Regions from separate parts of the Streptomyces sp. NPDC047072 genome, predicted to be linked through region 1. Evidence: predicted binding sites of a transcription regulator. Region 1 holds the regulator's gene; each other region holds the start of a gene.
The links. Region 1 encodes HrcA, which represses chaperone genes, less so after heat shock. Its sites were predicted from a motif close to TTNGCACTCNGNNNNNCNGAGTGCNAA; they were not measured.
Positions count from the first base shown of each region.

Region 2: groES (co-chaperone GroES) is a predicted target of HrcA. The motif match lies at 2,243-2,269, and genes of this name have one in related genera.
Region 3: groL (chaperonin GroEL) is a predicted target of HrcA. The motif match lies at 2,983-3,009, and genes of this name have one in related genera.

Region 1 is NZ_JBEYVC010000027.1:52,350-58,784, forward strand. Features, by position in the region: gene ABZ896_RS14950 (nitronate monooxygenase) at 1-160, opposite strand, end outside; gene dnaJ (molecular chaperone DnaJ) at 358-1,497, opposite strand; gene hrcA (heat-inducible transcriptional repressor HrcA) at 1,498-2,514, opposite strand; gene ABZ896_RS14965 (MBL fold metallo-hydrolase) at 2,669-3,400, shown strand; gene ABZ896_RS14970 (DUF3097 domain-containing protein) at 3,432-4,244, shown strand; gene ABZ896_RS14975 (Uma2 family endonuclease) at 4,222-4,800, opposite strand; gene hemW (radical SAM family heme chaperone HemW) at 4,900-6,132, opposite strand; gene ABZ896_RS14985 (ATP-binding SpoIIE family protein phosphatase) at 6,198-6,435, opposite strand, start outside.
Region 2 is NZ_JBEYVC010000009.1:110,526-116,960, reverse strand. Features, by position in the region: gene arr (NAD(+)--rifampin ADP-ribosyltransferase) at 1-28, shown strand, start outside; gene groL (chaperonin GroEL) at 96-1,721, opposite strand; gene groES (co-chaperone GroES) at 1,835-2,143, opposite strand; gene ABZ896_RS06555 (polysaccharide deacetylase family protein) at 2,313-3,062, opposite strand; gene ABZ896_RS06550 (polysaccharide deacetylase family protein) at 3,059-3,949, opposite strand; gene ABZ896_RS06545 (methyltransferase domain-containing protein) at 4,040-5,200, shown strand; gene ABZ896_RS06540 (NACHT domain-containing protein) at 5,151-6,435, opposite strand, start outside.
Region 3 is NZ_JBEYVC010000007.1:38,260-44,694, reverse strand. Features, by position in the region: gene ABZ896_RS04840 (glucosyl-3-phosphoglycerate synthase) at 1-289, opposite strand, end outside; SAM riboswitch class I at 427-582, shown strand; gene thrC (threonine synthase) at 600-1,880, shown strand; gene ABZ896_RS04830 (MoaD/ThiS family protein) at 1,877-2,152, shown strand; gene ABZ896_RS04825 (cold-shock protein) at 2,595-2,801, shown strand; gene groL (chaperonin GroEL) at 3,137-4,759, shown strand; gene ABZ896_RS04815 (NADH:flavin oxidoreductase) at 4,962-6,083, shown strand; gene ABZ896_RS04810 (metallophosphoesterase) at 6,138-6,435, shown strand, end outside.

The DNA.
Region 1 (6,435 bases):
TCTCCTGGTACATGCCGTCGGCGGTCTTGTACCCGGCGGCGAGGAACCCCAGCCCGCCCGCCTCGGACACGGCGGCGGCGAGCTGCGGCACGGAGACGCCGCCCGCCATGGGGGCCTGCACGATCGGGTGAGGGAAGAGATCGGTCAGTGCGGAGGACATGACGGCATGTTGTCACGTCCTCCGAACAAGTCCGAATCCGGCCTTCCCACCGGCATAGACCACCGGCACCGGGCCCGAACGCGGCTCAGGTACGCCCGTTGAACGCGTCCTTAAGCCGCGAGAACAACCCCTGCTGCCCGGGCTGACTGTGCCTACCCGGGGGACGACCCCCGGACCCCCGGCAGTCGTCCCACAGCTCAGGTACGCCCGTTGAACGCGTCCTTCAGCCGCGAGAACAACCCCTGCTGACCCGGCTGGAACTGCCCCGTCGGCCGCTCCTCGCCCCGCAGCTTCGCCAGCTCGCGCAGGAGGCGTTCCTGTTCCGGGTCGAGCTTGGTCGGGGTCTGGACCTCGACGTGGACGATGAGGTCGCCGCGGCCGCCGCCGCGCAGGTGCGTGACGCCCCGGCCGTGCAGGGGGATCGACTGGCCGGACTGGGTGCCGGGCCGGATGTCGACCTCCTCCATGCCGTCGAGCGTCTCCAGCGGCACCTTGGTGCCGAGGGACGCGGCCGTCATCGGGATCGTGACCGTGCAGTGCAGATCGTCCCCGCGCCGCTGGAACATCGCGTGCGGCAGCTCGTGGATCTCGACGTAGAGGTCACCGGCGGGACCACCACCGGGCCCGACCTCGCCCTCACCCGCGAGCTGGATCCGCGTGCCGTTGTCCACACCGGCCGGAATCTTCACGGTCAGCGTCCGACGGGAACGGATCCGCCCGTCACCGGCGCACTCCGGGCACGGCGTCGGAACCACGGTCCCGAAGCCCTGGCACTGCGGGCACGGCCGCGAGGTCATGACCTGACCGAGGAAGGACCGCGTCACCTGCGACACTTCACCGCGCCCGCGGCACATGTCACAGGTCTGCGCGGAGGTCCCCGGCGCGGCGCCCTCACCGTTACAGGTGTTGCAGACGATCGCTGTGTCGACCTGGATGTCCTTCGTCGTGCCGAAGGCAGCCTCGTCGAGCTCGATCTCCAGCCGGATCATCGCGTCCTGGCCGCGACGGGTCCGCGAGCGCGGACCGCGCTGCGACGCCGTACCGAAGAACGCGTCCATGATGTCCGAGAAGTTCCCGAAGCCACCCGCGCCGAAGCCGCCCGCGCCACCGCCGCCGGCCTGCGAGAGCGGGTCGCCACCGAGGTCGTAGACCTGCTTCTTCTGCGGGTCCGACAAGACCTCGTAGGCGGCGTTGATCTCCTTGAACCGCTCCTGGGTCTTGGGATCCGGGTTGACGTCCGGGTGCAGCTCGCGTGCGAGCCGACGGAACGCCTTCTTGATCTCATCCTGCGACGCGTCGCGGCGCACGCCGAGAACGGCGTAGTAGTCCGTGGCCACTTACGACTCCGTCAGGATCTGTCCGACGTACCGTGCCACCGCTCGTACCGCTCCCATCGTTCCCGGGTAATCCATGCGGGTCGGTCCGACCACGCCCAGCTTGGCGACTGCCTCGCCGCCCGAACCGTAGCCGACCGACACCACGGAAGTGGAGTTGAGTCCCTCATACGCGTTCTCATGACCGATGCGTACGGTCATGCCCGAATCCCCGGCCTCACCAAGCAACTTGAGGAGCACGACCTGCTCCTCCAGCGCTTCGAGCACGGGCCGGATGGTGAGGGGAAAGTCATGTCCGAAGCGGGTGAGATTGGCGGTGCCGCCGATCATCAGCCGCTCCTCGTTCTCCTCGACGAGTGTCTCCATCAGGATGGAGAGCACTGTCGAGACCGTACCCCGGTCCTCGACGTCGAAAGCCTCGGGCAGGTCCTCGACCAGCCGCGGCACATCGGCGAACCGGCGCCCCGCGACCCGGCTGTTGAGCCGCGCGCGCAGATCGGCGAGCGAGGCCTCCCCGAAGGGCGCCGGGCAGTCGACCATACGCTGCTCGACGCGCCCGGTGTCCGTGATCAGCACGAGCATCAGACGCGCGGGCGCGAGCGAGAGCAGTTCGACGTGCCGGACGGTGGACCGGGTCAGGGAGGGGTACTGCACGACGGCGACCTGCCGCGTCAACTGCGCGAGCAGCCGCACGGTCCGCGCCACGACATCATCAAGGTCTACGGCGCCGTCGAGGAAGTTCTGGATCGCGCGCCGCTCGGGCGCGGTCATCGGCTTGACGCCCGCGAGCTTGTCGACGAACAACCGGTAGCCCTTGTCGGTCGGGATCCGCCCGGCGCTGGTGTGCGGCTGGGCGATGAACCCCTCGTCCTCCAGGGCGGCCATGTCGTTGCGCACGGTCGCCGGGGAGACGCCGAGGTTGTGCCGCTCGGTCAGCGCCTTGGAGCCGACCGGCTCCTCGGTGCCGACGTAGTCCTGGACGATGGCGCGCAGCACCTGGAGCCTGCGTTCACTCAGCACCGCGCGCACCTCCAGCAAGTCGTCCCCGTGGGCCCTTCCGCCTGGCACTCTTCATATTCGAGTGCCAGCATTCCCCGGCCCAGTGTACGGCGGCGGGGTACTCCCTGGGCAAGGTCGGTCCTGTACGGCGGGGTCCTGCCGTTAGCGTCGCGGTATGACGGTGACTTGGGAAGAGCTCGGGTGGGAGCGGGTGGCGGCCGGGGTGGGGCGGTGCCGGCTGCCCGGCTGGGACTGCACGGCGGGGCTGGTCGTGGGCGAGGGGACGGCCCTGCTGATCGACTCCGGGTCGAGCCTCGCGGAGGGCGCGCGGCTGCGGACACAGGCCGAGACGCTCACCGGCCGGCGTGTGACCCATCTCGCGCTGACCCACCCGCACTTCGACCACGTCTTCGGCGCGGGAGCGTTCGCGGGCGTGGAGGTGTTCGGCGCGGTGGGCGTGGAGACGGTGCTGACGGGCCGCCTCGGCCGGGCCGAGCTGCGCGCGGACGCGGTGCGCAACGGTCTCGACGCGGACCTCGCCGACGAGGCGGTGGACGCCCTGGCCGCGCCCCGCCACCACGTGAGCGGCGAGTGGACCCTCGACCTCGGCCCCGGCCGCCAGGTCCTGCTGGCGAACGTCGGCCCCGGCCACACCGCGCACGACCTCGCGGTCCTGGTGCCGGGCGCCCCCGAGGTGGTCTTCTGCGGCGACCTGGTCGAGGAGTCCGGCGAACCGCAGTCCGGCCCGGACGCCGTACCGTCGCACTGGCCCGCCGCGCTGGACCGGCTCCTGGAGCTGGGCGGCGAGGACGCGCTGTACGTGCCCGGTCACGGAGCGGTGGTGGACGCGGCGTTCGTCCGACGTCAGCGGGACGCGCTGGCCCGCCGTTTCGGCGTGTCGCGGTGACGCCGCGGCCGGTTCTCCTATCGTCATCCGAATGCGCCAGTACTCCGCCGACCTGACCCCTCCCTGGAAGAAGCCGAAGCCCGTCCCCGGGGTCCCGGCGGAGCCCGGCCTGGTGGTCGAGGAGCCCGGCACCGGCTTCTGCGGCGCGGTGATCCGCTGCGAGGCGGGCACGGTGACCCTGGAGGACCGCTTCGGCAAGCACCGGGTCTTCCCGCTGGAGCCGCGCGGCTTCCTGCTGGAGGGCCGCGTGGTGACGCTGGTGAAGCCCTCGGGTTCTCCCGTACGACCGTCCCGTACCGCCTCCGGCTCGGTGGCCGTCCCCGGCGCCCGCGCCCGGGTGGCCCGCGCCGGCCGTATCTACGTCGAGGGCCGCCACGACGCGGAACTGGTCGAGAAGGTCTGGGGCGACGACCTGCGCATCGAGGGCGTGGTCGTGGAGTACCTGGAGGGCGTGGACGACCTGCCGAGGATCGTCGAGGAGTTCGCCCCGGGCCCGGACGCCCGTCTGGGCATCCTGGTGGACCACTTGGTACCGGGCAGCAAGGAGTCCCGCATCGCCGCGTCGGTCACCAGCGAACACGCCCTGGTGGTGGGCCACCCGTACATCGACATCTGGGAGGCGGTGAAGCCGTCGACCCTGGGCATCCCGGGGTGGCCGCGGGTCCCGCACGGCCAGGACTGGAAGACGGGCGTGTGCAAGGCCCTGGGCTGGCCGTCGGACAACACGGGCGCGGTGTGGCAGGCGATCCTGAAGCGGGTGGGTTCCTACAAGGACCTGGAGCCGGAACTACTGGGCCGCGTGGAGGAACTGATCGACTTCGTCACGGGTATCGGTGAGGCCTGACGTTGGCGAACGTTCCGAACCCGGTGGTGTCCAATTCGAGCCCCAGCTCCTCCAACGGCAGTGGGGCTCCGAACTTGGTGACCTGCTGCCGCTGGTAGTCGGCGTCTTCGCCCTTCCCCACGGGCCTCGTCAGCAGTACGCACTGCGCCATGATCGGATCCACGACGAGGTAAGCAGGGACCTTTCCGGCGGCGTAGATGGACCGCTTGATGTCGTAGTCACGGTGCACACTTGTCTTGGAGACGACCTCGACCACCATCGTGATCAGCCCGGCCGGAAGCAGACGGCCTGAAGTCGGCAGCACGTCGGGATCGACGACCACCAGGTCCGGAACGGGTTCGCTGGCTTCCTCAAGAAGGTCGACGTCCTGCGTCTGAAGGGCGTACCAGCTGTCGATCGGAATCTGTCTGCCCAGCAACATCACGATGACGTTGTGCACCAGATCAGGGCTGGCCATCATCACGATTTCCCCCCGCAGAAGCTCCACCTTGAGTCCGTCGGGCGGCTCAAGGCCCTCAAAGAACTCAGCGACTCCACGTTCGTCCACAGCGGTCATCTCCGTGGCCTCCACATTCGCCGCGTACTGTCGGCGGCAGCCTACGAACCAGGTTAGGGACCGAACCCCCGTTCCGCACTGATTCACCCGCCGGAGTGATCAGTCCACCAGGTCCCTGACCACCGCGTCCGCGAGCAACCGGCCCCGGAGCGTCAGCACGGCCCGGCCCTCCTCGTACGGCCCCCGCTCCAGGAGTCCCTCGGAAAGCGCCCGGCGAGAAGCCGCGAGCCCCTCCTCCCGCAGCAGCTCCAGCGGCATCCCTTCCCGCAGCCGCAGCTCCAGCAGGATCCGCTCCACCCGTCGGTCCTCGTCCGAGAGCAGCTCACGCCCGGCCCCCGGCGACCGCCCGCCGGCCAGCGCCGCCGCATACGCGCCGGGATGCTTCACGTTCCACCACCGCACCCCGCCCACGTGCGAGTGCGCCCCGGGCCCGGCCCCCCACCAGTCCGCGCCCCGCCAGTACAGCTCGTTGTGCAGACACCGCCCGGCTTCCGAAGTCGCCCAGTTGGACACCTCGTACCACTCGAAGCCCGCGGCGGAAAACGTGTCGTCCGCGATCAGATACCGGTCCGCGTGGACGTCGTCGTCGGTCATCGGTACCTCGCCGCGTCGGATCCGACGAGCCAGCTGCGTCCCCTCCTCGACGATCAACGCGTACGCGCTGACATGGTCCGGCCCCGCCCCGATCGCCGCCTCCAGCGACGCCCGCCAGTCGTCGTCCGTCTCCCCGGGCGTGCCGTAGATCAGATCCAGGTTGACGTGCGAGAACCCCGCCGCCCGCGCCTCCGCGACACACGCCTCCGGCCGCCCCGGAGTGTGCGTCCGGTCCAGCACCTTCAGTACGTGCTGCTTCGCGCTCTGCATCCCGAAGGAGACCCGGTTGAACCCGCCCTCCCGCAGCGCCGCGAGATACGCCGGGTCGACGGACTCCGGGTTCGCCTCGGTGGTGACCTCCGCGTCCTCGGCCAGCCCGAACTCGTCACGGATCGCCGCGAGCATCCGTACGAGATCCGACGCGGCCAGCAGCGTCGGCGTACCCCCGCCGACGAACACCGTCCGCACCGGGCGCGGGTCGTCGCCCAGCACCTTGCGGGCCAGCCGGATCTCGTCGACCAGCGTCGAAGCGTAGTTGTCCCGGGAGGCCAGCACCCCGCCCGTGCCGCGCAGCTCGGTCGCCGTGTAGGTGTTGAAGTCGCAGTACCCGCAGCGGGTCGCGCAGTAGGGAACGTGCAGGTAGAACCCGAGCGGGCGGTCGGCGGCACCGGCGAGCGCGGCAGGGGGCAGCGCGCCGTCGTCGGGGACCGGCTCGCCGTCGGGGAGTGCGGAAGGCATACGGCCCATTGTCCCGTACGGCGACCGTTGTCCCTTACGACGGCCATGGTCCCGTACGGCGGCCCCTACTCGGCTTGCAGCACCAGCAGCGCCAGATCGTCGTCCGGCGGCCGCGCCCCGAACTCGTGCACGAGCCGCTTGATCCGCTCGGCGATCAGTTCGGCGTCCAGCCCCGCGCACCCGGCGAGCGCGTCGGCGAGCCCGTCCTCGTCGTCGAACTGGCGGGAGCCGCTGCGCCGCTCGGTCACCCCGTCGGTGACGCAGAGCAGGCTGTCCCCGGCGTACAGCTCGAAGGTCTCGCTG
Region 2 (6,435 bases), on a different contig from region 1:
GGACGACCGCGCCGAGATCATCAACTGACGTGGGCCGCCGAGCATGCGAAGAGGCCCGGCACCTTCAAGGTGCCGGGCCTCCGTGCTGACGTACGTCAGTGGGCGTGCCCGTGGCCGTGGCCCGCGGCCGCCGGCTCCTCCTCTTCCTTCTTCTCGACGACCAGGGTCTCGGTCGTCAGGAGGAGGGAGGCGATGGAGGCGGCGTTCTCCAGGGCGGAGCGGGTGACCTTGACCGGGTCGATGACGCCGGCCTTGACCAGGTCGCCGTACTCGCCGGTCGCGGCGTTGAAGCCCTGGCCCTTGTCGAGCTCGGCGACCTTGGAGGTGATGACGTAGCCCTCGAGGCCCGCGTTCTCGGCGATCCAGCGCAGCGGCTCGACGACGGCGCGGCGGACGACGGCGACACCGGTGGCCTCGTCGCCGGTCTTGCCCAGACCGCCCTCAAGGACCTTCGCGGCGTGGACGAGCGCGGAGCCACCACCGGAGACGATGCCCTCCTCGACCGCGGCGCGGGTCGCGGAGATGGCGTCCTCCAGACGGTGCTTCTTCTCCTTCAGCTCCACCTCGGTGGCGGCGCCGACCTTGATCACGCACACGCCGCCGGCCAGCTTCGCGAGGCGCTCCTGGAGCTTCTCGCGGTCCCAGTCGGAGTCGGTGTTCTCGATCTCGGCCTTGATCTGGGCGACGCGGCCCGTGACGTCCGCGGAGTCGCCGGCACCGTCGACGACCGTGGTGTCGTCCTTGGTGACGGTGACGCGGCGGGCGGTGCCGAGCACGTCCAGGCCGGCCTGGTCGAGCTTGAGGCCGACCTCCTCGGAGATGACCGTGGCGCCGGTGAGGACCGCGAGGTCCTGCAGCATCGCCTTGCGGCGGTCGCCGAAGCCGGGGGCCTTGACCGCGACCGCGTTGAAGGTGCCGCGGATCTTGTTGACGACCAGGGTCGACAGGGCCTCGCCGTCGACGTCCTCGGCGATGATCAGCAGCGGCTTGGAGCCACCCGACTGGATGACCTTCTCAAGGAGCGGCAGCAGGTCCTGGATCGAGGAGATCTTGCCCTGGTTGATGAGGATGTAGGGGTCCTCCAGGACCGCCTCCATGCGCTCCTGGTCCGTCACGAAGTACGGCGACAGGTAGCCCTTGTCGAAGGCCATGCCCTCGGTGAAGTCCAGCTCCAGACCGAAGGTGTTGGACTCCTCGACGGTGATGACACCGTCCTTGCCGACCTTGTCCATCGCCTCGGCGATGAGCTCGCCGACCTGCTGGTCCTGGGCGGACAGCGCGGCGACGGCGGCGATGTCGGACTTCTCGTCGATCGGGCGGGCGGTCGCGAGGAGGTCCTCGGAGACCGCGGCCACGGCCGCGTCGATGCCCTTCTTCAGCAGCGCCGGGGAGGCACCCGCGGCGACGTTCTTCAGGCCCTCGCGGACCAGCGCCTGGGCGAGCACGGTGGCGGTGGTCGTACCGTCGCCCGCGATGTCGTTGGTCTTGGTCGCCACCTCCTTCACCAGCTGCGCGCCGAGGTTCTCGTACGGGTCCTCGATCTCGACCTCACGGGCGATCGTGACACCGTCGTTGGTGATGGTGGGGGCGCCGAACTTCTTGTCGATGACGACGTTGCGGCCCTTGGGGCCGATCGTCACCTTGACCGTGTCGGCAAGCTTGTTGACGCCGCGCTCGAGGGCGCGACGGGCGTCCTCGTCGAACTTCAGGATCTTCGCCATGGGAGCGGTTCAGCCCTCTCGGAAAACGTGGGAGAAACGAACTGCGCCCCAGACGCCCGGCTTCATATGGTGGCGGGGGCCCGGGGCGCAGCTCACAAGCAAAAAGCGGTGAATTACTTCTCGATGACCGCGAGCACGTCGCGGGACGAGAGGACGAGGTACTCCTCGCCGTTGTACTTCACCTCGGTGCCGCCGTACTTGCTGTACAGCACGATGTCGCCGACCTTCACGTCGAGCGGCAGGCGCTCGCCGTTCTCGAAGCGGCCCGGACCGACGGCGAGGATGACGCCCTCCTGGGGCTTCTCCTTCGCGGTGTCCGGGATGACCAGGCCAGAGGCCGTGGTCTGCTCGGCGTCGAGCGGCTGGACCACGATGCGGTCCTCGAGCGGCTTGATGGCAACCTTGGAGCTGGCGGTCGTCACGATCCGACCTCCCCCTTCGGAGATCTCACGGGGTTAACTGTCTGAGGTGGCGACCAGGTGGATCCGTCGTCGCGGGTGCCGGACCTGCCCGTCGCTGTGTTGGCACTCTCCAGGGGGGAGTGCCAGACCCGAGACTATGACCGTGATTAGCACTCGGTCAAGCGGACTGCTAATCGAGTGCGGCGCGGCGCCCGGTTTTCCCGAGGTACTCCTCCAGTCGCCCCACCCGCAGCCCCCGCTTCCGGATCTCCTCCAGCAGCCGCGTCGTGCGCTCGGTCAGCGTCGGTCCCGGCGACTCCCCGGACGTCTCCCCCGACGGCAGCGACACGATGTCGCCCGCCCGCAGCCCGGCGGAGGGCTCGGCGCCCGCCATCGACACGTTCCACAGCACGACCGCCGTGAGCCCGCAGTCGGCCGCCGCGCGGAGCGTCGTGCGGTCGTACGTGCCGTACGGCGGCCGGAACAGCGTCGGCCGGACCCCGAACCGGGACCGCACCTTCTCCTGCTGGCCGCAGATCTCGGCGCGCTGTCCGGCGTACGGCAGGCCGCGCAGGGCGGGGTGGTCGAGCGTGTGGTTCTGGATGCTCGCGCCGACCGAGAGGAGGCGCGCGAAGTGGCCGTACCCGGGGCCGACCACGCTGTCCGTGAGGAACATGCTGACCGGCAGCCGCCGCTCGCGGACCAGGTCGACGAAGCGCGGGTCCCGTTCGGCGCCGTCGTCGTAGGTCAGGAAGACGACCTTGTCGGTGGTGGCGACCCGCCGCACCACGGGCAGGGTCGCCGCTCGGCCCGCGGGCCCGTACGACCCGACGCGCTGCGCCGCCTTCATGCCCAGCCGCTCGATGGGGTCGACGGACTGCGCGCACCCGGCGAGCAAGAACCCCGCAAGCACCGCGGCGACCACTCCGCGCGACCTCACAGGTAGTCCTCAAGCCGGGCCACCGCGTACCCCTCGGCCGTGACCTTGTCCAGGAAGCGGCGGACCATGTCGGGCATCGTGCCCTTCCAGTCCTCGCGCCCGCGGAAGTGGCTGAGGACGATGTCGCCCGGGTGGATCCTCCGGTCCCACTCGCGGTACTCCCAGTGGTCGACGAAGACCTCCTCGTTCCACAGCGGCGCGTACCGGATCCCGCACGACTTCGCGGCGCGCAGGCTGTCCTCGTCGTAGTTGCCGTACGGCGGCCGGAAGAGCCGGGGCCGCTCGCCGTAGTGCTTCTCGATGACGTCCTGCATGCCGCAGATCTCGCGCTTCTGGCGCCGGTACGACAGTCCCGGCAGATAGGGGTGGTGGAGGGTGTGGTTGTTCAGTACGACCCCCCGGTCCCGCATCTTCCCGAAGTACCCGTAGTCCTCCTTGACCAGGTAGTCGCTGAGGAAGGCGGTGTACGGGACCTTCAGCTCGCTCATCATCCGCAGGAACGCGGGGTCCTTCTCGGCGCCGTCGTCGATCGTGAGGAAGACGATCTTCTGTGTCGTCGGGATCGTCGTGAAGACCGGCGGCAGCCCGCGCTCCTCGTGACGGTCGACCTCGAAGCCGTCGCGGGTGGTGATACGGGGCTTCGTCGCGGGCGCCGGCGGGGCGATGAGTGGCACCCTCTTCAGCCCCCAGCGCTTGGCGGCCGCGACCCGGGCCCGCTCGGCGCGGATCTTGGCGGCCTGGAGATCTACGACGCGGGCGGGCGGGGGTGCCTTGAGGGGCTGTTTCCCTGGAGGATCAGCGGGCCGAGCGCAGCCGGAAACGAGGGTGGCCAGCGCCAGCAGAGTGACCAGCGCGCCATTTCTATACTTTTGTCCTACGGTTCCCATGGCGCCGGATCCTCGCAGCTCACCGCGGGTCGCCGGCCCCGACACCGCCGCAGGCGACACACCGTCCACCGACTGGCCCACAATGACCCGGTGAACGACCTCGCCCCCCTCCTCACCCCCGAGGGCCGTGCCCTCCTCGACGAAGTGCGCGGCACCGCCCCCGCGGAAGAACTCGCCGTCGCCACCCGGCTGCGCCGCACCCACCCGGCCGGCCTGGTCTCGGCGGCCCTCGGCCAGGCCCGGCTGCGGCAGCGGGCGGCGGCGAAGTTCGGCGCCGAGGACGCGGACCGGATGTTCTTCACGCCGAACGGGGTGGAGCAGTCGACCCGGGCGAGCGTGGCGGCGTACCGCGCCGGGCGCTTCACGGAGCTGGGCGTGCGGTCGGTCGCCGACCTGTGCTGCGGGATCGGCGGGGACGCGATCGCGCTGGCGCGGGCCGGGATCCGGGTACTGGCGGTGGACCGGGACCCGGCGACGGCGGCGGTGGCCCGCGCCAACGCCGAGGCCCTGGGCCTCGCGGACCTGATCGACGTACGGGAGGCGGACGTCACGGAGGTCGACACGGCCGGCTTCGACGCAGTCTTCGTCGACCCGGCGCGACGCGGCGGCCGGGGCCGGATCTTCGACCCGGAGGCCTACTCGCCGCCCCTGTCCTGGGCGGTCCGGGCGGCCCTGAAGTCCCCGCACGCGGCGCTGAAGGTCGCCCCCGGCATCCCCCACGAGGCCGTGCCCGCCGAGGCCGAGGCGGAGTGGATCTCGGACGGCGGGGACGTGAAGGAGGCGGTCCTGTGGTTCGGCACCGCACCGGCCACGGTCCGCGCGACCCTGCTCCCGGGCCCCCGCACCCTCCTCGGCCGCGGCCTGCCCGACCCCCGAGTCCGCCCGGTGGGGCGTTACTTGTACGAGCCCGACGGCGCCGTCATCCGCGCCCACCTGGTCGCCGAGGTCGCCGAGGAACTGGACGGGGGCCTGATCGACCCCACGATCGCGTACATCACCGCGGACGATCCGCACACGACCCCGTACGCGACGCCGTACGAGATCACCGACCACCTCCCCTTCAACGTCAAGAAGTTGAAGGCGCTGCTGCGGGAGCGGGAGGTCGGGATCCTGACCGTGAAGAAGCGGGGGTCGGCGGTGGAGCCGGAGGAGCTGCGCAAGAAGGTGAAGCCGCAGGGGCGAAACGAGGCGACGGTGTTCCTCACTCGGGCCGCCGGGGCGCCGGTGATGCTGATCGGCCGTCCCGTATGACGGAGATGGGCTGCACGGTGCCGTCGCGCAGGACCCGCACCCGGGCGCGCCGGCTCGCCTCGTAGGCATGGTGGTGGGCCTGGGGGAAGTGCATGCTGCCGAGGTCGCCGCCGGGCAGGAAGCGGACCAGCCAGGCGACCGCCTCGACGCCTTCGGCGGCGGTCGCGGCGGCCGTCAGGAGCTTCTCGTAGTCCCTGCGCAGGGTGCCGAATCCCGCGCTCGGGGTGCTCTGGAAGTACCGGAAGACCGCCTCGGCCCGCGAGGACGGGATGCGGTTCGGGATCTCGTAGGTCCCGAGGTGCACACCGCTGCTGAGCCGGTGCAGGCAGTCGTCCACTTCGTCCTCGGGGGAGAAGGCGTACAGCCAGTCACGCGCCTTCTCCCCGTCGGGGCTGGGCAGATGGACTCGGTCCCGCAGGTCCTCGACGATGCCCGCGACGCCGTACGGCACGAGCACGGAGACCAGACGGTGCGGGGTGGAGACGGTCTCGTCCAACTCCTCCTGACTGGTCCAGCGGTCCAAGAACACCACGTCGCCGTTGACCACCGCCGTGCGGATGACGTCGAGGCCCACCGGCACACCCCACGCGGCCAGCGTCGCGGAGGCGGCCACCCGCAGGCTCGCGTCGGGGTGGCGGACGAAACCGTCGAGCTCTCCGGGGTCGCCCGGGCTCTCGTCCAGGCATTCGAGAGCCAGGCAGCGCGCCTGGATCGTCACGGTGTTGTCCCGGACCAGGGCGAGCAGTTCGTCCCGCGGGGCGCGCCCGTGCCCCTCGGCGATGTGGTCCCGTACCGCCTTCAGCAACGCCGTGCCGCTGCCCATGGACCGGAACCTGTTCAGCAGGGTTCGTACGCCGGCCTCGCCCGCCGCGTCCAGATACGCTCCGGCCACGTCCTCGTCGTCGAGCGGCCGCTGGAGGAGATCGAGCAGCCGCGCGGCCGTACCGGGGTCCCGGGTGTCCTTCAGCGCGTCCCGCACCGCCGCCGCGACGACCTCGAACCACGACAGGCCCGTACGCCGTTCCAGCGCCTGCAGGAAGACGTCGGCGGGCGCGCCGGCCTGGCCCAGCGCCCGAACGACCGTGGCGATGCTCTTGGCCGCCGACCAGGTACCGCGTCGGGATCCGTCCGACACATGCCTCAGCCTGCGCTCCAGTTCCGCGCGCAGCGCCGGTACGGCGGCCTCCACCCGCAGGGCGCCCAGGGCCGTGATCAGCGCCTCGCGGAGATACGGC
Region 3 (6,435 bases), on a different contig from region 1:
TCGCGTCGCGGTGCTCGACGCGCGCGCCGGCCGCCGCGGCCACCTCCGCGGTGCGGTCGGTGGAGCCCGAGTCGACGACGACGATCTCGTCGACCAGCGGCACCTGGCGCATCAGGTCGTGGCGGATGATCGAGACGATCTCGCCGACCGTCTCCTCCTCGTTCAGCGCGGGCAGCACGACGCTGACCGTCCGGCCCGTGCGCTGCTTGGCGGCCATGATCTGGTGCAGGGGGCGGTCGGTCACGGACCAGGAGCGGGTGGTCAGCCAGCGCTCGACTTCTTCCAGCACGTAGGCGGCTCCTTCACGTGTGATCGATCTCGCGGTACGGACGACTCTCTCAACTGTCCCGGTCGTCGGTTACAGTCTTGAACAAGGCGGGTGACCATCGCATGTCCGGGGTGGCCCCACCGTTCACAACTTCATACCGCTCATCCAGAGGGGCAGAGGGATACGGCCCGATGAAGCCCCGGCAACCCTCCAGTCGGTTCTCGTAGATCAATGTCGATCGTCACGCGAGGCTCCCGACTAGGGAAGGTGCCAAATCCGTCTCACGGCGAGATGCGTCGTGAGGAAGATGAGGAGAAAGGGCCTCGCCTCCATGGCTGTGCAGACTGTTGCAAGCACCACGAACTCCGTCGACCTCGGTCCCGCGTCGGCGTTGAGCTGCCGCGAATGCGGTCACCGCGTCCCGCTCGGCCCGGTCTTCGCGTGCGAGGAGTGTTTCGGCCCGCTGGAGATCGCGTACGACTTCTCGGCCTACGACACCGAGGAACTCCGCAAGCAGATCGAAGCGGGACCTTCGAACATCTGGCGTTACGCCCCCCTGCTGCCCGTCCCCGCGGACGTGGCCGACAAGCCGAACATCAACCCGGGCTGGACCAAGCTCGTCAAGGCCGACAACCTAGCCCGCGAGCTGGGCGTGACCGGCGGACTGTATATCAAGGACGACTCCGGTAACCCGACGCACTCCTTCAAGGACCGCGTCGTCGCGCAGGCCATCGAGGCGGCGCGCGCCTTCGGCTTCACCACCCTCTCCTGCTCCTCCACCGGCAACCTCGCCGGCGCGGTCGGTGCCGCCGCCGCCCGGGCCGGCTTCCGCTCCTGCGTGTTCATCCCGCACGACCTGGAGCAGGGCAAGATCGTCATGGCCGCCATCTACGGCGGCGAGCTCGTCGGCATCGAGGGCAACTACGACGACGTGAACCGCTTCTGCTCCGAGCTGATCGGCGACCCGGCTGGCGAGGGCTGGGGCTTCGTCAACGTCAACCTGCGGCCGTACTACGCGGAGGGGTCCAAGACCCTGGCGTACGAGATCTGCGAGCAGCTCGGCTGGAAGCTCCCCGACCAGCTGGTCGTGCCGATCGCCTCCGGCTCCCAGCTCACGAAGATCGACAAGGGCCTCCAGGAGCTGATCAAGCTCGGGCTCGTCGAGGACAAGCCGTACAAGATCTTCGGCGCGCAGGCGGAAGGATGCTCGCCGGTGTCGGTGGCGTACAAGGCCGGGCACGACGTCGTACGGCCGCAGAAGCCGAACACCATCGCCAAGTCGCTGGCGATCGGGAACCCGGCGGACGGTCCCTATGTGCTCGACATCGCGCGCCGCACCGGCGGTGCGGTGGAGGACGTGAACGACGAGCAGGTCGTCGACGCGATCAAGCTGCTGGCCCGCACCGAGGGCATCTTCGCCGAGACGGCGGGTGGCGTGACCGTGGGCGTGACCCGCAAGCTGATCGAGAACGGGCTGCTGGACCTGTCGTTGACCACGGTCGTCCTGAACACCGGGGACGGCCTGAAGACCCTCGACGCGGTGGCCGGTACCGGGCTCACCGCCACCATCCGACCCAACCTGGACTCTTTCCGAGAGGCTGGCCTCGCATGAGCGTCACCGTCCGCATCCCCACCATCCTGCGCACCTACACCGGCGGACAGGCCGAGGTCGCCGCCGAGGGCGGCACGCTCGGCGAGGTCATCGCCGATCTGGAGAAGAACCACACCGGTATCGCGGCGCGTGTTCTGGACGACCAGGGCAAGCTGCGGCGGTTTGTCAACGTGTACGTGAACGACGACGACGTGCGGTTCGAGCAGGGGCTGGAGACGGCGACCCCGGACGGCGCGGGCGTCTCGATCATTCCGGCCGTCGCCGGGGGGTGACCGTATGACTGGTCATTACCTTCGGTAACAGGAATTACCGAGTGTTCATCCGATTGCCCCCTCCGTGAGAGAAGCGGAGGGGGCAATTCTCTATGGTTGAGCGCGGTACAGTTGGGGAAGCAGCGTCCTTCTCCATGCCGGACGCATATGAGTTCTCGCTCCGCATGCGATGAGAAGCAGCCAAAGTGTGCGCGTGTTTTGCGTATTTTGCTCCTTTTGTGGAGCCCGACTTGCCCTGAATTCGGGCGAATTCTCCGTACATTCCTGACTGGTCTTGCCCAGAATTCTCGTCCGATTGACCTGTTGCAGACGGCAGTTGGACAGATACATTCAGCCGCGGTCGACGCGTTCCGGCGCACGCCCCCAACCTGTGGGGGGTGAGGTCTGACCCGGATCCGCGAAGTGCGGATCCGTGCAAGGGCCAGTAATAGGGGAGTTAGGCATGGCTCAGGGCACCGTCAAGTGGTTCAACGCGGAGAAGGGGTACGGCTTCATCGCGGTCGACGGTGGTGCGGATGTTTTCGTCCACTACAGCGCGATTCAGATGGACGGCTACCGCACCCTTGAAGAGGGCCAGCGGGTCGAGTTCGAGATCTCGCAGGGCCAGAAGGGGCCGCAGGCGGACATGGTCCGTCTCGCGACAGGCTGAAGCACGCGCCGGGTAACAACAGCGTCGTTCTTCGTTCTTCATCGAAGGGCTCGTATCCCATGGGGAGTCATGGGTTACGAGCCCTTCGGCATGCCCGGGGAGGCGCGCGGAGGCCGTGTGCGCGCTGGCCGGTCCCCGAGAGGCGCTTGCACTCGCAGGGGTCGAGTGCTAATCATTGGCGTTAGCACTCTGAAGGTGAGAGTGACAACGAAGGACCGGGTCGGTGAGGCCCGCGGACCGGGTGGGGAAGGAACCCACGGGGTCGGCGAGCCGTCCGTCGCGGGCGCGGGCGCGGTCCGAAGGAATCACCCCCAGTCCTGGAGGGACCACTTCACATGGCCAAGATCATCGCGTTCGACGAGGAGGCGCGGCGCGGCCTCGAGCGCGGCATGAACCAGCTCGCGGACGCCGTGAAGGTGACGCTCGGCCCCAAGGGCCGCAACGTCGTCCTCGAGAAGAAGTGGGGCGCCCCCACGATCACCAACGATGGTGTCTCCATCGCCAAGGAGATCGAGCTCGAGGACCCGTACGAGAAGATCGGCGCCGAGCTGGTCAAGGAAGTCGCCAAGAAGACGGACGACGTCGCCGGTGACGGTACGACCACCGCGACCGTCCTCGCCCAGGCCCTCGTCAAGGAAGGCCTGCGCAACGTCGCCGCCGGTGCCAACCCGATGGCCCTCAAGCGCGGTATCGAGAAGGCCGTCGAGGCCGTCTCCGGTGCCCTCCTTGAGCAGGCCAAGGACGTGGAGACCAAGGAGCAGATCGCTTCGACCGCCTCCATCTCCGCCGCCGACACCCAGATCGGCGAGCTCATCGCCGAGGCGATGGACAAGGTCGGCAAGGAAGGCGTCATCACCGTCGAGGAGTCCCAGACCTTCGGTCTGGAGCTGGAGCTCACCGAGGGTATGCGCTTCGACAAGGGCTACATCTCGGCGTACTTCGCCACCGACATGGAGCGTATGGAGGCGTCCCTGGACGACCCGTACATCCTGATCGCCAACTCCAAGATCTCCTCGGTCAAGGACCTGCTCCCGCTCCTGGAGAAGGTCATGCAGTCGGGCAAGCCGCTGCTGATCATCGCCGAGGACGTCGAGGGCGAGGCCCTGTCGACCCTGGTCGTCAACAAGATCCGCGGCACCTTCAAGTCCGTCGCCGTCAAGGCCCCGGGCTTCGGCGACCGCCGCAAGGCCATGCTCGGCGACATCGCCATCCTCACGGGCGGCGAGGTCATCTCCGAGGAGGTCGGCCTCAAGCTGGAGAACGCGACCCTGGACCTCCTGGGCCGCGCCCGCAAGGTCGTCATCACCAAGGACGAGACCACCATCGTCGACGGTGCCGGTGACACGGACCAGGTTCAGGGCCGCGTCAACCAGATCCGCGCCGAGATCGAGAACAGCGACTCGGACTACGACCGCGAGAAGCTCCAGGAGCGCCTGGCCAAGCTCGCCGGTGGCGTCGCCGTCATCAAGGCCGGTGCCGCGACCGAGGTCGAGCTCAAGGAGCGCAAGCACCGCATCGAGGACGCCGTTCGCAACGCGAAGGCGGCCGTCGAGGAGGGCATCGTCGCCGGTGGTGGCGTGGCCCTGCTCCAGGCCTCCCAGGTGTTCGAGAAGCTGGAGCTCGAAGGTGACGAGGCGACCGGCGCCAACGCCGTGAAGCTCGCGCTGGAGGCCCCGCTCAAGCAGATCGCCGTCAACGGTGGTCTCGAGGGTGGCGTCGTCGTGGAGAAGGTCCGCAACCTCCAGGTCGGCCACGGCCTGAACGCCGCGACCGGTGAGTACGTCGACATGATCGCCTCCGGCATCATCGACCCGGCGAAGGTCACGCGCTCCGCTCTGCAGAACGCCGCGTCCATCGCCGCGCTCTTCCTCACCACCGAGGCCGTCATCGCCGACAAGCCGGAGAAGGCCGCCGCGCCTGCCGGTGGCGGTATGCCGGGCGGTGACATGGACTTCTGATCCGCCGAGGATCACAGGTTCACAGCTGTACGAGGGCGGCACTCCCGGTTCGGTCCGGGGGTGCCGCCCTTCGGCGTGCCCGGGAGTGCTTCGGGAATGTGAGGCAGGGCATAGGAGGTTGTTTCAGTGGATGCAACAATGCGTGCGCACATACCAACCGGTTAGCGCACCCCGTCCCCAGCCCCGCACGAGGAGTCCCCACGTGACCGCCCCCGCCACCTCCCGCGCCGCCGAGATCCTCTCCCGGCCGACGACGATCAACGGGCTCACCGTTCCGAACCGCATCGCCATGGCGCCCATGACCCGCTATTTCTCCCCGGGCGGCATCCCCGGTGCGGACGTGGCGTCGTACTACTCCCGGCGCGCGGCCGCCGGCGTCGGCCTGATCGTCACCGAGGGCACCTACGTCGGCCACGACTCGGCCGGTCAGAGCGACAGCGTCCCGCGCTTCCACGGTGCCGAACAGCTGGCCGGCTGGGCGAAGGTCGCCGAGGACGTGCACGCGGCGGGCGGCACCATCGTCCCGCAGCTGTGGCACATCGGCATGGTGCGCGAGCAGGGCCAGCCGCCGTACGCCGACGCCCCCGCCGTCGGCCCCTCCGGGCTGCGCCCCGGCGCCGACGAGCCCACCGGCATGGCGATGACCCAGCGCGACCTGGACGACGTCATCGGCGCGTTCGCCGAGGCCGCCGCCGCTGCCGAGCGCATCGGCTTCGACGGCGTGGAGATCCACGGTGCCCACGGCTACCTCGTCGACCAGTTCCTGTGGGAGGGCACCAACCGCCGTACCGACGCCTACGGCGGTGACCCGGTCTCCCGTACGAAGTTCGCGGCGGAGATCGTGGCCGCCGTACGCGAGACGGTGTCGGCGGAGTTCCCGATCATCTTCCGGTACTCGCAGTGGAAGCAGGAGGCGTACCGGGCGCGGCTGGCCGAGACGCCCGAGCAGCTGGAGGCGATCCTCGCGCCGCTGGCCGCCGCCGGGGTCGACGCCTTCCACGCCTCCACCCGCCGTTACTGGATCCCCGAGTTCGAGGGCTCCGACCTCAACCTCGCGGGCTGGACGAAGAAGTTGACCGGCAAGACCACCATCACGGTCGGCTCGGTCGGCCTGGACGGCGACTTCCTGCGCGGCTTCGCCGGCGAGGGCTCCCCGCTCAAGGGCATCGACGACCTCCTCGACAGCCTGGAGCGCGAGGAGTTCGACCTCGTCGCCGTCGGCCGGGCGCTGCTGCAGGACCCCGAGTGGGCGGCGAAGGTGCTCGCGGACCGCTTCGCGGACCTCAAGCCGTACGACGCCTCGGCGCTGAAGACGCTCAGCTGAACCGGCTCTTCTGATCCGGGCCTTTCGCGTCAACTCGGGGGTAGTGTCCGGGAGATGAGGATCCTGCATCTCTCGGACACGCACCTGGAACGCACCGACACCCCGAACCGGGCCGGCGTCAACGCGACGGAATCCCTGCGGCTGATGCTCGCCGAGCTGCGCCATCTCACGGCCGTCGACGCGGTCGTCGTCACGGGCGATCTCGCCAACGACGGTGCGGTGGAGGCGTATACGGCCGTACGGGACCTGATCGGCGACTTCGCCCGCCGCCTGGACGCGCCCGCTTTCTACACCACCGGCAACCACGACGAACGGATCGCCTTCGGCAAGGTGCTGGGCAGCGGCCACGCCG